3 regions of the Bradyrhizobium sp. CB82 genome follow, and region 2 is predicted to be linked to each of the others. Evidence: riboswitches for the same ligand, from Rfam matches in the RefSeq annotation. Region 2 holds a riboswitch; each other region holds the start of a gene.
What was found. A riboswitch is a leader RNA that binds a small molecule or an ion and turns the genes downstream of it on or off. The one in region 2 is predicted to bind cobalamin.
Positions count from the first base shown of each region.

Region 1: another riboswitch for cobalamin. It lies ahead of QA640_RS28180 (energy-coupling factor ABC transporter permease); the one in region 2 lies ahead of QA640_RS06575 (TonB-dependent receptor).
Region 3: another riboswitch for cobalamin. It lies ahead of QA640_RS28245 (DUF1636 domain-containing protein); the one in region 2 lies ahead of QA640_RS06575 (TonB-dependent receptor).

Region 1 covers NZ_CP121650.1:5,772,091-5,778,144, forward strand. Annotated here, with positions in the region: gene QA640_RS28165 (histidine phosphatase family protein) at 1-158, shown strand, start outside; gene cobT (nicotinate-nucleotide--dimethylbenzimidazole phosphoribosyltransferase) at 280-1,338, opposite strand; gene cobF (precorrin-6A synthase (deacetylating)) at 1,374-2,123, opposite strand; gene QA640_RS28180 (energy-coupling factor ABC transporter permease) at 2,169-2,846, opposite strand; cobalamin riboswitch at 2,883-3,103, opposite strand; gene cobA (uroporphyrinogen-III C-methyltransferase) at 3,152-3,880, opposite strand; gene QA640_RS28190 (cobyrinate a,c-diamide synthase) at 3,877-5,187, opposite strand; gene cobM (precorrin-4 C(11)-methyltransferase) at 5,187-5,969, opposite strand; gene QA640_RS28200 (cobalamin biosynthesis protein) at 5,966-6,054, opposite strand, start outside.
Region 2 covers NZ_CP121650.1:1,379,214-1,385,267, forward strand. Annotated here, with positions in the region: gene QA640_RS06570 (PepSY domain-containing protein) at 1-717, opposite strand, end outside; gene QA640_RS06575 (TonB-dependent receptor) at 720-2,996, opposite strand; cobalamin riboswitch at 3,112-3,310, opposite strand; gene QA640_RS06580 (hypothetical protein) at 4,579-4,956, shown strand; gene QA640_RS06585 (LuxR C-terminal-related transcriptional regulator) at 5,016-5,210, shown strand; gene QA640_RS06590 (hypothetical protein) at 5,242-5,667, shown strand.
Region 3 covers NZ_CP121650.1:5,784,384-5,790,437, forward strand. Annotated here, with positions in the region: gene cobN (cobaltochelatase subunit CobN) at 1-2,442, opposite strand, end outside; gene cobW (cobalamin biosynthesis protein CobW) at 2,442-3,491, opposite strand; gene QA640_RS28245 (DUF1636 domain-containing protein) at 3,488-3,862, opposite strand; cobalamin riboswitch at 3,956-4,177, opposite strand; gene cobO (cob(I)yrinic acid a,c-diamide adenosyltransferase) at 4,218-4,853, shown strand; gene QA640_RS28255 (cobyric acid synthase) at 4,862-6,054, shown strand, end outside.

The DNA of each region.
Region 1 (6,054 bases), 4.4 Mb from region 2:
TCGTCCATTCCGGCACCATCCGCGCTGCGCTGTGCGTCGCGCTCGACCTCGCACCACAGGCGGCCTTGCGCTTTGCGATTGATCCGCTCTCCCTCACCCGCGTCGACCGGCTGGCGAATGGCTGGCGCGTCGTCTCAGTCAATCAGACGATCGCTTGAGTTGCAAAGCATGAAGCTGTGAAGCGGTTTCCCCTCGCGATAAACGCGGAGCGTTTGCGCGGAGATCATGCGCAAACAACAACCTGAAACGCGATGACGATTCATCCAATCTCATCGCGTTTTAGGCCGGGCGATCCGGAACATTGGCCTGCGCAAACGTCGCCATGCCATTGTGCAGGGCGCAGGCGAGCCGCACCAGCGGCAGCGCGATCGCCGCGCCCGATCCCTCTCCGAGCCTGAGATCGAGGCTGACCAGCGGCTGAACGTTGAGGGCGCGAAGCACAAGACGATGGCCCTGCTCCGCCGACTGATGCGACGGCAGCAGGAACGGCTGACATGACGGATTGAGGCGCGCGGCCGCCAGCGCGGCGACCGACACGATGAAGCCGTCGATCAAGGTCGGAATGCGCCGCTGCGCAGCCGCGATGATCGCCCCGCAGATCGCAGCGATTTCGAGGCCGCCGACCGTGCGGAGCGTTTGCTCGGGCGATGTGCCGGCTTTCGTCAGGCCATGCCGGGCGAGCGCTTCGTCGATCACGCGCGCCTTGCGCGCGCGACCCGCAGCATCGACACCGGTGCCGCTGCCTGCGATTTCGTCGGCGCTCACGCCGAGCAGGCTCGCCGCGATCGCCGCCGAGGTCGTGGTGTTGCCGATGCCCATCTCGCCGAGAATCAGAAGATCAGGTTGTTCGACCGCCGCACGTGCGACTGCACGCCGTCCACAGTCGAACGCAAAAGCCAGCTCCGCCGGTTCCAGCGCAGCCTCCACACTGAAATCGCGCGTGCCGCAGCGCGGCTTGTCCGCGACGATCCCCGGCACCGGCGACTGCGCCAGCGAGCCGGCATCGACGACCTCGAGACTTGAGCCCAATTCACGCGCGAGGACCGCGATCGCAGCGCCGCCCGCGGCGAAATTCGACATCATCGCGATCGTGACTTCCTGGGGATAGGCGGACACGCCCTGGGCGACGATGCCGTGATCGCCGGCAAAGACGATGATCGGCACGCGCGCGGCGCGCGGCTGCTCCGTCTCTTGCAGGCCCGCGAGATCGATCGCGACCTGCTCGAGCCGGCCGAGCGCGCCTGTCGGCTTGGTCAGTTGCGCCTGCCGCGCCATCGCCGCCTCGCGGTGCGCGGCAGAGATACCCGGGCATTTCTCGTAGACCCAATTGGGGAGCATGTCGTCCTGCCTCCGTTCATGCGACAGCGCTGGTGTCACGTACTGCGTTTGAGAATGTAGCTGTCCATGATCCAGCCGTGCCGTTCGCGCGCCTCGCGCCGTACCGCGACGATGCGTGGGCCGATCTCGGCCAATGCACCCGACATGACGATCTGATCGGGCATGCCGAGATAGGCGCCCCACCAGATCTGCAGCCCTTCCGGATCGAGTGACTGAAACGCCGTGCCGCCATCGAGCATCACCACCACGGTGTCGACGCGGTCGGGCCAGCCGCCCTCGCGCAGTCGCCGCCCTGTCGTCACCAAGAAAGGCTCGCCGATATCGTTCAGCGGCAGCGCATGCGCCGCGCACAGCGCCTGGATCGAGGTGATGCCAGGAATGACCTCGATCGCGGGCAAAGGATCAAGCCGCCGCGCGATCCTCAAAGACGAGTCATAGAGCGACGGGTCGCCCCAGATCAGCAGCGCAACGCGGCCATCATGTCCGAGATGGCTCGAGATCGCCCGCGACCACGTCGCGGCGACCGCATCATGCCAGTCATCGACCCCCTTGCGGTAATCAGCCTCGCCGGCGTCACGCACCGGCAAGTCGAACTCCGCGATACGTGTCTGCTTGTTGGTGAGCAAATCAGCGCAAATCGTCCGCCGTAGTTCGGCAAGATCGGACTTCTGCGTTCCTTTGCGCGGGATCAAAACGAGATCGGCCGCGTTGATGGCACGGATCGCTGCGAGCGTGAGCTGCTCGGGATCGCCGCAACCGATGCCTATCAGGGAAAGCGTGACCATCACGAGTGTGAAGGGCGACCATGACGGCCGCCCTTCAAATCATCCCTACGCTGCGTCGTGCAGGCGCGGGGTGACGAGACCGGGCGCGGTGACGCCACGCAGCGACTTTGCCAGCGCCAGCACCGCGAGATCGGCGAGCGGCTCGATCACGATCACCAGCGCATAGGACGCGGCAAAGGTTGCGATGTTGGCAAGGTTCGCAGCGCCAAAGCCCGCGCCATAGATCGCCCAGAACGCAACCCAGGCGATGATGCCGGACTGATACGCCGTCGAGAGCGCCAGCGCCTGGCGATACTGCAGGTCGACATAGGCGGTGTTGCGAGGAATGATGCGGGTAGCGAGCGCTTGGATGGCGAACAGCGGCACCAGCAGCGTGGTGACGTTCATGCCATATTGCGGTAGGTCGGTCGGCACGAAGAACAGGCCTTGCAGCAAGAGGCCGAGCGCGAGACCAAAGGCCGCCGGTGCCGCGCCGAACAGCAGGAACAAGGTCGAGCCGAGGATGAAGTGCACCTCGGAGACGCCGACCGGGAAGTGCGGCAGGATCTCGAAGAAGGTGAAGACCAGCGCGGTCGTTGCAGCCGACCGTAGAGCGAACGAGCTGATGCCCTGCTCGCGCACGGTCTCGGCCGCGAGCTTCAGCGCAACGCCGCCGGCGGCGATGCTGGTTGCGTAACTCAACACGAGCTTGGCGCCCGTCACGATTCCCGGTTCGATATGCATGGTTCAAGTCCTTCCTGCCGTCACACCCGACGGCCTTGGCGTCCAAACGTGCAGGGCCGGTCTCCTGGCTCGCGGATCGAAGGGGATCTCCGGCCTTCCCGAGCCTTGCGGCCCAGTGGCGGATCGGAGCCCCTCACCGCTTACAGTCGCGGGGGCGGCTGGGGTTTGGGGCGCCGCAACTGGGTCCGCCCACCCCCATTCCCGATTATGCTCCGGCGCTTTGCGCCGCATCGAGCACCATGCCCCTCTTGTGTGCCTCTTTCGCAAGCCGGGCGTCAAGGGCAGAACGGCTGCAACGGGCATCATCATGACGATTCTCCCGCCAGTGCGCCAAACAGGATAACGGCGGCTGTGGCCGCGGGCACGGCCTGCGCGAGCTCTTCGGCGAGCTTGGCGATCGTGGTGCGGACGAGCCGCTCATCGGCGCGGCCAAGTGATTCCGCAAACAGCGCCGGCGTCTCCGGAGCAAGCCCCTGCGCGATCAGCTTCGCGGCAAGATCCGGGAACGTGCGCCGGCCCATATAGACGACCGTCGTCGCATCGGGGTCGGCCAGCGCCGCCCAGTTCAGATTTTGCGGCAACTGCCCGGTCACATCGGCTCCGGTCACGAACTGTACCCGGCGCGCTGTGTTCCGACGGGTCAGGGGGATGCCGGCTTGCGCTGCCGCGACGCAGGCCGAGGTAACGCCGGGCACGATCTCGTAGCCGATCCCGGCCACCCGCAGCGTTTCGATCTCCTCTTCCAGCCTGCCGAAGATTCCGGCATCGCCGGATTTCAGCCGCACCACGCGCGCGCCGGTCGCCGCGTAATCGACCAGCAGGCGGTTGACGTGCTGCTGCTTGGTCGAGGGCCTTCCGGCGCGTTTGCCGACCGCCACGAGATTGGCGCCGGGCCGGGCGAGCTCGAGGATCGCACCGGATGCAAGATCGTCATAGAGCACCACGTCGGCCTCGCGCAGCCGCGCGGCGCCTTTGAGCGTCAAAAGCTCGGGATCGCCGGGACCGGCGGAGACGAAGGAGACGAAGCCGCTCACCGGTCCTCCGCAATCAGATGAAAGAAAGTACCCGTTGCACGCCCGCGGCGCGATCCGGTCTCGGCAACGACCGCGCCGGTCGCATCGTGCACGACCGCGAGCGGCGTATCGGGCTGCGCAATGATCGTCGAATAGTGGAATTCATGGCCGCGCAGGCGCACGCCAGGCTGATGTCCCGGCATCGGGGCGGCGAGCTCGGCAAGACGGTAGCCGAGATGCATGCGACGTTTGGCAAAGCTCGTCTCAAGGCCCAAGAGGCCAAGCATCTCGTGCCGCGCGCCCTCGGCATCGGTCAAGGCGGCGCCCATCACCATGTAGCCGCCACATTCGCCATGGACCGGCCGCGTCTCGGCAAAGGCGCCCAAGCGCTCGCGAAAGCGCGTATTCGCCGCGAGCCGGCCGGCATGCAGTTCCGGATAGCCGCCAGGCAGCCAGCACACGTCGGCGGTTGCATCTGGTCCCTCGTCGGCGAGCGGCGCGAAAGGCAGGATCTCCGCACCGGCTGCATGCCAGGCCTCCAGCATATGCGGATAGACGAAGGAAAACGCGGCGTCGCGCGCCAGCGCGATGCGCTGGCCCGGCGGCCTGACGTTGAGCCCGTTCGGGGCAGGTTGCGCCGGCCATGCACAGGCTGCGCCCAGCACGGCGTCGAGATCGACGTGCTCGCTGACGAAGCGCGCAGCCTCCGCGATCAGGCCGCCGATCTCCGCCTGCTCTTCCGCCTGGACCAGGCCGAGATGCCGCTTCGGCAGGCTGATCTCGGCATGGCGCGGCAGCGCGCCGAACACGGCAATGCCTGCATCGGCCAAAGCCCGCCGTACGAGATCCTGATGCCGCGGGCTCGCGACGCGGTTGAGCACGACGCCGGCAAGGCGCACGCCGCTACGGAAATCCCGCAAGCCGGTCGCAATCGCGGCGGCCGTCTGGGCCTGGCCGGACGGATCGATCACGAGCAGCACCGGCCAGCCCATCATCGCGGCGATGTCTGCGGTGGCGCCGGTGCCCGAGACGCCGCGCGCGGCGACACCGTCGAACAGGCCCATCGAGCCCTCCGCCAGCACGAGATCTGCGGTCGCACCCCGGCTGACGAGATGTTCGATCGTCGTGCGATCCATCGCCCAGCTATCGACGTTGACGGAGGCGCGCCCCGTAGCCGCGGCATGAAAGGCCGGATCGATGTAGTCGGGGCCGCTTTTGAAGCACTGCACCTTGAGGCCGCGATCGCGATAGGCGCGGGCGAGCGCCAGCGTCAGCGTCGTCTTGCCGACGCCGGAGGCCGGCGCCGAGATGACGAGCCCCGCCGCCATCACGACACCTCCGGAAAGCGCGGCGCAGGACCGAACGGCCGGTAGCGGCGATCGTAGTCGGCGGCGTAAAGGCGGCTCTCGGAAAATTCCTCCGAGCCGAGAGTCCTGCCGACCAGGATGAGCGCGGTGCGTTCGAGCTCGGCACCGACGGCCGCATCAAGCGTGGCGAGCGTCGCGCGGACGATGCGCTGGTCGGGCCAGCTCGCGCGCCAGACGATCGCGACCGGACAATCGGAGCCATAATGCGGCGTCAGCTCGGCGACGACCTTGTCGAGCAGATGGATCGAGAGATGGATCGCGAGCACCGCTCCGGTCGCGGCGAACGCAGCAAGCTTCTCACCCTCCGGCATTGCGCTCGCCCGCCCCGGCGTGCGCGTCAGCACCACCGATTGCGCAAGCCCCGGCAAAGTCAGTTCAGCCTCGAGCGCTGCGGCAGCAGCGGAGAACGACGGCACGCCCGGCGTAACGGTGAAGGGAATGTCGAGCGCGCGCAGGCGGCGCAATTGCTCGCCCATCGCCGACCAGATCGAGAGGTCGCCCGAATGTAGCCGCGCGACATCCTTGCCTTCCGCATGCGCGTTGGCGATCTCGACGACGATCTCGTCGAGCGACAGCGGCGCCGTGTTGACGATCCGCGCGCCCTTCGGGCAGTGCGCCAGCACGCCCTCAGGCACGAGCGAGCCCGCATAGAGGCACACCGGCGAGGCCGCGATCAGATCGCGCCCGCGCAGAGTGAGGAGATCGGCGGCGCCCGGCCCTGCCCCAATGAAATGCACGGTCATTCGCCGTCTCCTTCCGCTATCGCCGCGGTCGCGGTCCGGTCCTGCGAGACCACGCGGGTCGCAATCAGCCGCGCGTCACGGCCCG
Region 2 (6,054 bases):
CAGCCTCAGAATGCCGATCCAGAAACCGGTCACCGCGACGACCAGGCAAATGCCGGAGATCCAGAGCACCACCTGCCGCCACGTCGCCCCGTCCTGCCGGAGAACCGTGGGATAGATCCAGTGCGGGATCGCGCCGAGCCAATTCCAGATCCGCTCGCGTCGTGTGGTATCCAGCACCAATTCCCCGGTCCGCGTTGAGACGTAGAGCTCGGTTCCATCCTTGTCCCCGAGCGACACCAGAAAAAACGGCCGCAGGGGATCGTAACGCGCGGTGACACTCCACTGATCGCGTTCGGTCGTGCCGATCATCTGCGGATGCGTCGCATTCGGATGATGGCTGGCGATCGCCAGCGCCTGTTCGGGTGCGATACCATCGATCTGGCGACCGTCCGTGGCCGATATCGTTTTGCGCGTGCCGTCCCAAGCGAGCAGCCGATAGACCGGGGCGTCGTCGAGCATGACGAGACGAAAATCACGTGGATAGTGTGCGATACCGACGATCGCCATGGCCTGATCGGGCGCCACGCGCACCTGGTTCCAGGCGATCTCCGGCAGTGCCGCCCATCGCTCGCGGTCGGTGAGCTGCGGGAACGCCACGTACATCATGACGATTCCCGAGGCGAACCACATCGCAAACAACAGGCAAGTCGCAATGCCGATCCAGCGATGGGTGATGTAGAGCCATCGCCGTCCTCGGCCGATCAATGTCCGCTGCATGATCAGAACTTCACATTGATAGACAACTCGGCCGTGCGCGGCATGCCCAGCAACCATTGCCCGGCGTAAGGCGCCGAGGTCGCATAGACAGTGTCGAACAGGTTATAGAGTCGGAAGGCGACGGTGGTGCGCGCATCCGGCTTCCAGCGGATCCCGCCATTGACGACTGCATAGCCGGGACGCCGAAGGGTATTGGCATCGTCCGAAAAAGTTCGGCCCACGATCTGAACGCCGCCATAGACGGACCAGTTGGAGGCGAAGTCCCACGTGACCCAGACGTTCGATACCTGCTCCGGCACATTCCTCGGAATATTGCCTGCGTAGCTCACGATCTTGCCGCTCACCATCTGGCTGAAATTGTCGTATCTCGCCTGCAGCAGCGCCAGATTGGCGTCTATCCGCCAGCCGTCATTCGGGGCAAGACCAATCGAGGCCTCGACCCCGCGCGATGATTGCTGGCCGACCTGCAATGCGACACCGGCAGGATTGCTTGGGTCGGGGACCAGAAGATTGTTCTTGACGATCTGGTAGCCTGCCAGTGTCCATTCGCCGCGACCGCCCCAAAACGATTGCTTGACCCCGACTTCGATTTGTTTGCCGGCGGCGAGCTGGAAGGTCTTTTGCGTCGCCGGTAGCGAAATCAGGTTTGTGACGGGATCGACGGCCGTCGCATACTGCCCGTAGAACGCCAGGTTTGGAATCGGCGTGTACACCGCGCCGGTGCGCCAGCTCGTGCCCGACAGCGCGGTATCGAAACTATTCGCCGGTGTTTTGTAGTCGCTGCGGCCGACCTCCGGCTGGTCGAACCGCACGCCACTCACGAGGGACAGCTTGTCGGTCAGCGACAATCGGTCCTCGGCGAACAGCGCGTATTGATTGACGATTGCCTTGTAGCCAGGAGTGGTCGGCGTCGTCGTGGTCGAAAAATAACCCAGGTCGACGGCATCGAGGCTGACCGAGGATGTCCCGCCATAGGGCGAATTGTTGGTGTGAGTGAAGTCGATCCTGTTGATATCGAAACCGGCGACGAACTCGTTCGCAAGGCCGAGCACATGGCCGCGAAACGTCGCGTCCATCCGGTTGCCGGCCTGCGCTTGGTCGTGAAAAATCTCGATATAGTTGGTCCGCGTGATGAGTTGGGTAGCGGGATTCCACGCATAGCTCTCAACGTCACGCCAGTGCCGATGGCTGGTCAGGTAGTAAAGTGTGTCATGGACCGTAATGCCGTCCGCGACGTCCCATTCGGTCTTGAACTGCGTCCAGTTGTCCTCATAGTGGATCGCGCTGTCGAGCACGTTGTAATTCTTGAATCGCAGCCTGTCGTCGATAGCGCTATTGATCAGGGGGGTCCCGAAGTAGCGCGACGGGCTTCGGTTGCCGTAGTCCTCTGACAGAGTGAACGCGAGATTGTCGGCGGCCTGCACCCGCACCGCTGCAGAGATCGCCAGATTGGACGTCTTGTCACGATCGACCCAGCCGTCCGACATGTTGCCGGTAGCTGTGAGGCGATAGGATATGTTGGGATCGATCGCACCACCGCTATCCACGGCAAGGCGTCGCGCCATGTTGCTGTCGAGTGACGCTTCGGCATCGTTGTAGGTCGTTGTAATCGGCTTCTTCGGGATCACGTTGATGATGCCACCGATGGCGCCCTCGCCGTAGAGCACAGAGGTCGGCCCGCGCATGACCTCGATGCGCTCCGCCGACCAGGTGTCGAACGGAAAGGTCACGGTTCCAGCCCCGACGTAGAGGCGTGTGCCGTCGTACAGTGTCATCACCGAATTGCTGCCGGCGAAACCGCGAGTGCTGAAGGAGAGACCGCCGTTGCCGGGGGCGGGGCTTGCAGTGAAGCCCGCTGCATTCTGGGCCACGGCATCGGTGACGCTATGCTGGCCACGATCCTCGATGGTCTGCGACGTAATTGTCTCGACGCTGGCAGGTGTTTGCAGCGGCGTGAGGCTGAGGCGGCTCGCGCTCGTATTCTGCTCAGTTAACTTGAGCGTCGACGGCGAGCCGTCGGAGCCTGCGACCGTCGGTACTGCGCGAGGCGTTGCCGCCGGCTTTGACTGCGACCGCGACGCCGTGGCGGAACGTTTGCCGTCCGGGCGGCCCGGCCTTGCCGCACGTTCTTGGGGCGGACGGACCACGACCGGCGGCAGGTTTTGAATCGGGTGAACTTGCTGTGCCTTAGCAGTGCAAGTCCCGAACGGCAGAGCTGTAAGAAGGAAGGTGAAAGCAAGCAGGTCGGCGCGCAGCCGCCTCGGCATAATGGGAAACACGAATAGACCTCGGCATGACGTCGGTGGCACGTCACAGCGAACGAGGTCTCACCTGGACGTAGTCGGATCTACGCAAGGTGAAAGCAATGTCTGTACTCCCCGACCGACATTTTCGCGTGTGACCACGGCTGACGGCAGGTCTCCTGGCTCGCGGGTCCTAACCTTCCGTCGCCTTCCCAGGACCGAGTTTCCCAGTGGCCTATGACGAAAGATTCGCCGCTTACAGTTGCGGGGGCAGCCGCGGCATGAGGGAAATCCCCGCACCGCATTCCCTTTTGATCCCCGTGAGGGGAACCGTCGGTTGTCACCGTAGAAGTTGGCGAGGCGCGGAGTCAATCCCTCCCTGAAGCAGAGCATCCTTTAGTTGTTCGCCGAGCAGGTCCACCGAGCGAGATAATAACCGGCGCGAAATGTCCGGGTTGGGCAAAGAGGCGAGTTCGTGGTTAAGGCCGCTATGGATGCAGGCGGAAACTTGCAGCTACAAGCCCAGCCGCGGGCGACTGCGCGACATCGTGCGAGAGTTTGCCGCCGCATCCAGCGCGGTGGAAGGATTTAAGAGCCTTCACCTGCACCAGTACGTCATAGGCTGGCCGCTCGGATTGCGCCGGCGGTGGCCCTTGATATGGCTCCCAACCTTCTTGGATTTCCAGCCGCGCAATTGTTTAAATATGGTTCTGGAATGTGAGGCCAATAGAGCGCGAGGCGCGAAAGCAGGTTTTGGAGGGCAGTAGGCAACCGCAAGAATCCAGGCAAAGCTCAAGCCTGAAACGCCATGCTGTATGCTGTATTGTCCAGCGCGCTTGTTGGGAAGCTCAGAGCGCATCTCGTGCCTTGCCGGCCAAGGTTGATGCTCGGTAGCGCGAAAAGACTGCGCATTGCCTCCATCGCACGCAGAATTTCTGAAATGTAGGCCCAGAAATCGGCGAACTTCGACTTTGAGGGGCGATAATATCGCCCGGGACGGAGGGAAACGAAAGCTGCGGGTCGACTCTGTGGGGGAAGAGACTTGAGGACGAGGCGGAGCGGCCTCTGCACTCAAGAATTTGCCTTAACCGTGGCAACCGATCGCGAAAGAGAGATCCGACAGTTGACGGAGCTGGTCGATCGTGCCGCATTCCCATGTGAGGTGCGATCTTGCTTTCGCATGACGCGCGTTGGTGTCTTAGACGATCTCGCTTGATTTCTTTGAGGCAATGCACCCGGGCCGAACATGATCGAGATGCTCGAAGTTTCCGGGGACCCTCGACGAAACGGTCGAGCGAGACCTTGGGCGCTGAGCGGCGTTTGAGGCTGATAGATGCCGATCTATATAACGGCGATCCTCAAATTGAGTGTCGCTGACTTTCTGCGGAGCAGAAGTGCTTGCTTCCTGCGTGGCCGTGGCCCAACCGCGCCATGATCATACGATCCGTCGTCTATCCGTCTTCTATCTGGATGAGAGAGTATTCCGCGAACATCCCAAATGGGACTGTCCCCAGCGCTGCGTTTCACTAAGAGTTGACACAATATGCCGACATTGGTGTCGCTTTCAGCCATGTGAAGCTTGGCGGAGACGCGCGCCAACTGATTTGTTGGGTCTCAAATGCTCGATGCGCGCCAGGGAAGCGTCCCTATCTACCAGCCGGCGATGACTCCTAAGGAGTACTCGAGCGTCCTCATTGCGCTCGATTTGATAAATCACCCCGCAATTTTGCTCGATCGAGACGGCTCAGTGTTGGCTGTGAGCGGTAAGGCCTCAAAGGTCTTTGACAGTGAGTTCTCCGTGCGTGGGCGCCGGATCTATGTGGCAGACTGTCAATCGCGAATGAAACTGGACGCGCTGCTGGATCGCGCCCGGCTGGTCTCGGAGAAGCAAGTGCCCTCAGTTTCACATCTCGCAGTCAATCGTGCCAGTCGTCGACCGATCGTGATGGAAGCTATCCTGCGAAGTTCTGGATCCAGCAGCCTGCTTGTGACGTGAGCGTTGTTCTTCTCCTGACGGACTTGGATGAAATGCCGGTCATTTCACAAGGGTCGCTCATGGAAGTCTTCGGCTTGACTCCTGTTCAAGCGCAACTGGCATCGTTGTTGGCAAAGGGAAGGTCGCTGGAGGAAATCGCTCGCGAGATGAACATCTCTCCAGGAACAGCCAGGAACCACCTTAAGGCTGTGTTTCTACGGACCGCGACCAGGCGCCAGGGCGAGTTGGTCTCGCTGTTATCTCGGCTGCGATAAATGATGGCTCTGAATCAGGCCACGATAGGCATTGCTGACCTACCGATTATGTCTGCGCGGCGCCGATGGCTGTTCCGATCCATGCACCAATTTATCAATTTCTTTGCTGCGGGCGTTTCTTCTGACCATCTTTGGGGCCATGAACAAGTCGATTGATCGGGAGAAGCCTGCCCGAGGGACGACGAGTCACACGAAGGGCGTGGTGGCTAACCTTGCGTGGGCTGGCTCCCGTCCGACAAAGTCAAATTTCGATGCCGCGTCGCTGACGCTCATTGTATTGTTCAGCGCAGCTGGCCGCTCATCCGCATTGTCAGCGACCTCGTTCCCAGTGCGGCTGGAATTTGGCACCAAGCGCCAACGGCGGCCTTGGTGCAAGCAAGTATGTGCGTCGATTGCCGCGCCGACGGCGATGATCCTCGGGTGTGAGTTCTTGATTGCGGTTGACGTCGCGAGATGAACGCGATCATCGCGCTGATGATCAAGTCATTGAATTCCCTAGCACATTCGCGATTGTGGCACCTTTAGGCGCCAATATCCGAGTTTACGGTAGCTTAAGGTGCCAAATGATTGACAAACCGAATAACGCAATTATATTGTTGGAGCCATAAGACGCCAAAAAGTCGTTTAATGGAGCCTTAAGACGCCATGCCTCCTCGGAGCCAACTTATCAGTGCGCCTCCTTCGGCCGTTCAGGAGGCGATCAAGCGCCTAGGAAACAACCTTCGGACCGCACGCCTGCGCCGCAACCTGAGCCATGCGGAGCTGGCAGCCAAGTTGGGGGTAGATCGTCACGTCATCGCTGACGCGGAGAACGGCAAATTGAGCACGAGTGCCGGCGTGTATG
Region 3 (6,054 bases), 4.4 Mb from region 2:
GCGCAGCGTGACGTCGATGCGAGGACGGCCGAGCTCGGCCGGAGAGATGATGTCGTAGCCGGTCACGCGTCCCGAGCTGTGATCCCAGCGCGGCGCGAGACCTGCGAGATGCAGCGCCATCGCGAACTCCTCGCCGGCGGTACGCATGGTCGCGGAGCCCCAGAGGTCGACCACCAGCCCCTTCGGCCAGTCGCCATGATCCTGCAAGTGACGGCGCAACAATTCTTCGGCGAGCTTGATGCCTTGTGCATGCGCGGACGGCGTCGGCACGGCGCGGGGATCGACGGCAAACAGATTTCGCCCGGTAGGCAGGACGTCCTGGCGCCCGCGATAGGGCGAGCCGGCAGGCCCAGGCGCGACGCGGCGGCCGAACAACGCCGCGATGAGCGCCGTCCTCTCCGACTCGCCGCAATTGCCGCGGCCGAACACATGCAGGCCGTCGCCGAACTGGCTTTCCTTGAGATCGCAGACGAAGCGGTCGATGCGTGGAATCGCTTCCGCGGGTGCAGCCGATGCGGCAAGGCCGAGATCGGCGTCGAGACCGGCTGCGCGCGCTTCGTCGCGAATGGCGGCAATCAGGCGCTGCCGGCGCGCGGGATCGAGGCCGTCGGCGGTCGAATATTCGTCAAGCAGTTGCTCGAGCCTGTGCAGGCCCTCAGGCACGGCGGACTTGGTCAGCGGCGGCGGCAGATGGCCGATCGTGACCGCGCCGGTCCGCCGCTTGGCTTGTGCCGCCTCGCCGGGATCGTTGACAATGAACGGATAGACCAGCGGCAACTCGCCGGCCAGCGCCTCCGGCCAGCAGGACGGCGACAGCGCAACGGATTTTCCGGGCAACCATTCCAGCGTTCCGTGCGCGCCCACGTGCACGACAGCGTCAACGCCCTGCTGCCGGAGCCAGAGATAGAACGCGACATAGGCATGGCGCGGCGTGCGCGAAAGATCGTGATAGTCAGCGTCGCGGTGACTGACCTCACCGCGTTCCGGCTGCACCGCGACGATCGCGTTGCCGCTTCGAATCGCCGCGAAGTGAAATTCGCCGCCACGACAGCTCGGGTCGACCTCCGGCGCCCCCCAGGCGCGTGCCAGATCATCTTGCAATGCGCGGGGAAGCCGCGAGAGAGCCCCACGATAGTCGGCGACACTCCATGTCAACTCCTGTTTCAGCAAGACATCGCCGAGCGCACTCTGCGGCTCGACGATGAAGCCGGCTTCGCTGAGATCAGAGAGCAGCGCTTCAACAGAGGCGAGTGCATCGAGCCCGACCGCATGGGCGATCTGGTGCGGCCGACCGGGATAGTTGGAGAGCACGATCGCCAGCCGCTTCTCGCCCGCCGGCTTTTGCGCGAGCCGCTGCCATGCCGCCACGCGCGCAACGACGGCGGCGACACGCTCATCGTCGGGCCGGTGTGAAAGATGCGCGAACTGCAGATCAGGATCACGTTCGCCTGCCGATTTGAAGCTCACCACGCCCGCAAACACGCGTCCGTCGACCTCCGGCAGCACGACATGCATCGCAAGATCGCCCGGCGAGAGGCCGCGGACCGATTCGGCCCAGTCTTCGCGGCGTGCCGTGGAGAGCGCGACCTGGAAGACCGGACACGATGCGGCATCGAACGGCGTCGCGCCGTCGTCGCCAACTGCAGAGAACGCGGTCGCATTGACGATGGCCGCGGGCGGATATTGCGCAAGGTGCGCGCGCAGCCAATCGGCGACGCCGGGCGCCTTCAGTGACGTGACGAACACGCCCCAGGCATCGAAGCCTCTCTCGCGGAGCGCTGCGATTAGCGCATCGACCGGCGCAGTATCGGCGGCCGTGAGATAAGAGCGGTAAAAGGTAACGAGTGCGCGAGGTCTTCCGTCGGGGTCGGGCAGCGCCCAGACAACACCGCGCACCGGCTCGTAGAAACCGATCTCGGGGACCTCGATCTCACCAACCACGGGCCCCGCATAGAGACCCGAGGCCAGCGCAAGCTGCGCGATCGCGGCTTGTGCGGCGACCGGTCCGCCCTTGTCGCAGAGCACTTTCAGCCGTCTGAGCGTCGAGACCGGCAAGGTCGAGAACGCATCGAGCCGTTCATCGTCGCGGCCATCCGCCGGCAACACGGCGAGCGCGATGCCGCGCTCCTTCGCCAGTCGCTGGAGGGCCGCGAGCCCATAGGCCCAATAGGACTCGCCGCCGATCAGGCGGACCAAAATGCCGCGCGCTCGCGACAGCGTTCGCTCGATATAGGTGTCGACCGACAGCGGGTGGCGCAGCTCGGCGAGATTAGCGAGCCGCAGCGACGGCAGCGCGGCGCGCCCCCGCCGCCATCCGGCCGCGAACGCGACGAGATCGGAATCCGAGAACGAGAGTACCACGAGATCGGCCGGGTCCTGGCCGATGTCCCTGGGCGTCGCGGTCTCCTCCAGACCGCGGCTCTCGCGGAAGACGACGTGCATCAGATCCCAAGCCCTGACATTCCAAGCCCTGCCTTGATCGCGGCCTCGTCGATGTCGCCCTGCTCTCCGATCACGACCAGCTTGGATTGCCGGGGGCGCGCGCCCCAGGGCCGATCGAACTGGTGCCGCACGCGCTCGCCGACCGATTGCAGCAACAGCCGCATCGGCTTGCCCTTGACGGCGATATAGCCTTTGGCCCGCAGCACGTTCTGCTCTCGTGCCAGCCGCTGCACTGAGGCGATCAGCGCCTCGACGTCGACGACCTCAGGCAGATCGATCACGACGGAGTTGAAATCATTGTGCTCGTGCTCGTCCTCACCGTCATGATGCGAGGGGCGGGCAGCGAGATCGTCTTCGGCCGCCGCTTCAAGGCCGAGGATCACGCGCAGATCGACTGCGCCGTCGACGACAGGCAGCATCGGCACCGGACGCGGGATCTCCGCGGCGATCGCCGCCCTGGCTGCTTCGAGCCCCGCCGCGCCTGCAAGATCGGCCTTGGTCAAGAGCACGATATCGGCGCAGGCGATCTGGTCCTCGAACACCTCCGACAGCGGCGTCTCGTGATCGAGATTCTCATCCGCCGCGCGCTGTGCTTCCACCGCATCCGGGTCCGGCGCAAAGCGTCCGGCTGCGACCGCCTCGGCATCTGCCAGCGCAATCACGCCATCGACCGTAATCCGTGAGCGGATCTCCGGCCAGTCGAACGCTTTAAGCAGCGGCTTCGGCAAGGCCAGTCCCGAGGTCTCGATCAGGATATGGTCCGGCCTCACCCGACGTGCGAGCAGCTGCTCCATCGCCGGAATGAAATCGTCGGCCACGGTGCAGCAGATGCAGCCATTGGCGAGCTCGACGATGTTCTCCTCAGGACAATTGGCATCCGCACAGGATTTCAGGATCTCGCCATCGACACCTTCGCTGCCGAATTCGTTGACGAGCACCGCGAGCTTCTTGCCGTTGGCATTGGTGATCAGATGCTGGATCAGTGTCGTCTTGCCTGATCCCAGAAAGCCCGTGACGACCGTGACCGGGACTTTTGCGAGCGTGTTCATTCGGCGGCCTCCGGCACGACGGGAATCGGGGGAATGCGGGCAAGCGATTGCTTGCGGAAGATTTCGGGACGGCTGCGCCATGGCACGATGCCGTCGGGCGCGGCCGCGTAAGCCGAAGCGCCTGCGATGACGTCGCTCGCATTGGCATCGGACAGGCGCCCGTAGACATAGGACCATCGACCGGGCGCACTGAGTGCAACCGAGCAGCCCTGGCTACAGGCCGACAGGCATTCGACGGGAACCAGGTTGACGCCCTGGGGCACACCGACGTCGAGGATGGCGGCATGCAGCCGCGCGCCGGGCGTGGTTTCGCCTTCGCCGAGCGTCTGGCCAGCGCGGCAGGTGATGCAAACGTGAAGTGTGACGGCCATCGCCCCTTCCAGGATATCTGCGGGAGGCGATGAGGCGCACGAACCGCTCGAGGAGAGGATCCGTTTCCCCGTCGCGGAACACCCCGTCCGCCGGTCCAAAACGTGCGCGCTGGCAGGTCTCCCGGCTTGCGGAGCAGGGTTTTTCCCTTCGATCCCCGCCTTCCCGATCCCCAAGGGGGATCAGTGGCTTCGGGCATCTCTCCGGTCACGGTCGCGGGGGCGGCTGCTTTTCGAACACGAATCTTTCCGATTCGAGCCCTATCGCATTCCCTCTTCGCCTGTCGTAGGACAGGAACCAACGCTGGCCCACCATTTGCCCATGGCCGCCACTTGTCAAGCCGAAGGACCACGTCAGATGACGCCTGAACCGGATACCCCAGCGGTGGAGGAAACCGACGCCCGGCACGCCGCGAAGATGGCGAAGAAGAAGGTCGCCCGCGACAAGATCATGGCGACCAAGAGCGGCGAAAAGGGCCTGATCATCGTCCATACCGGCGCGGGCAAGGGCAAATCCTCCTCCGCCTTCGGCATGATCGTTCGGTGTGTCGCGCATGGCCTGCCCTGCGCGGTGGTCCAGTTCATCAAGGGTGCCTGGGATACCGGCGAGCGCCGCCTGCTCACCGGGCACTTTGGCGACCTCTGCCAGTTCCACGCCATGGGTGAAGGTTTTACCTGGGAGACGCAGGACCGCGCCCGCGACATCGCTGCGGCCAAGGCGGGCTGGGAGAAGGCGAAAGAGCTGATATCGGATGAACGCCTGCGCATGGTCGTGCTCGATGAGATCAACATCGCGCTGCGCTACGACTATCTCGATATCACCGAGGTCGTTGACTTTCTGAAATTGCAGAAGCCGCCGCTGACGCATGTCGTCCTCACCGGGCGCAACGCCAAGGACGAGCTGATCGAGATCGCCGACCTCGTCACCGAGATGACGCTGGTAAAACATCCGTTCCGCTCCGGCATCAAGGCGCAAGCCGGCGTCGAGTTCTGAGAGTTCGGATGGCGCGCGCATTGATGATTCAGGGAACGGGCTCGGACGTGGGCAAGTCGCTCGTCGTTGCGGGCCTTGCGCGCGCTGCGAGGCGCCGGCGCCTGCGCGTGCTCCCCTTCAAGCCGCAGAACATGTCGAACAATGCGGCCGTGACCGTCGATGGCGGCGAGATCGGCCGTGCGCAGGCGCTCCAGGCGGTCGCCGCCGGCGTCGAGCCGCACACCGACATGAATCCGGTTCTGCTCAAGCCCGAGACCGATGTCGGAGCGCAAGTCATCGTGCAGGGCAAACGCCTCGCGACGGCACGCGCCCGCGACTATGCGGCAATGAAACCTTCACTGATGGGCGCAGTGATCGAAAGTTTTGAACGGTTGAAGGCGCGTTCCGACCTCGTCCTGGTCGAAGGCGCCGGCAGCCCTGCCGAAGTCAATTTGCGCCGGGCCGACATCGCCAATATGGGCTTTGCCCGCAAGGCCGACGTTCCCGTCGTGCTGATCGGCGACATCGACCGCGGCGGCGTTATCGCGCAACTGGTCGGCATCAAGACCGTGATCGATCCTGACGATGCCGCGATGATCCATGGTTTTGTCATCAACAAGTTCCGCGGCGATCCCGCGCTGTTCGATGACGGCTACCGGCTGATCCAGGACAAGACATCCTGGCGCGGTTTTGGCGTGCTACCCTGGTTTACCCGCGCCGGCGAATTGCCGGCCGAGGATGCACTGGGACTGGGCGAGGCGCGAAAGCCCGGCCGATGCAAGATCGCGTTTCTGGCGCTGTCGCGGATCGCCAATTTCGACGATCTCGACCCGCTCAAGCTCGAGCCAAATGTTGACCTCGTGATGGTCCGCCCGGGCGAGGCGATCCCCGGCGACGCACGGCTCGTCATCATCCCCGGCTCGAAATCGACGCGCGGCGACCTCACCTTCTTGCGCACGCAAGGGTGGGACATCGATCTCCTCGCACACCACCGTCGCGGCGGTCATGTGCTGGGCGTCTGCGGCGGCTATCAGATGCTCGGTCGCAGTGTGGATGATCCCAAGGGCATCGAGGGGCCGGCCGGAGAGACAGCCGGCCTCGGCCTTCTGGATGTGACGACGGTGATGTCGCCCAAGAAAACGCTCACGCGCGTGACGGCGCGCCATGGCGGGACCAGCGAAGCAATCGACGCTTACGAAATTCACATCGGCCACACCGATGG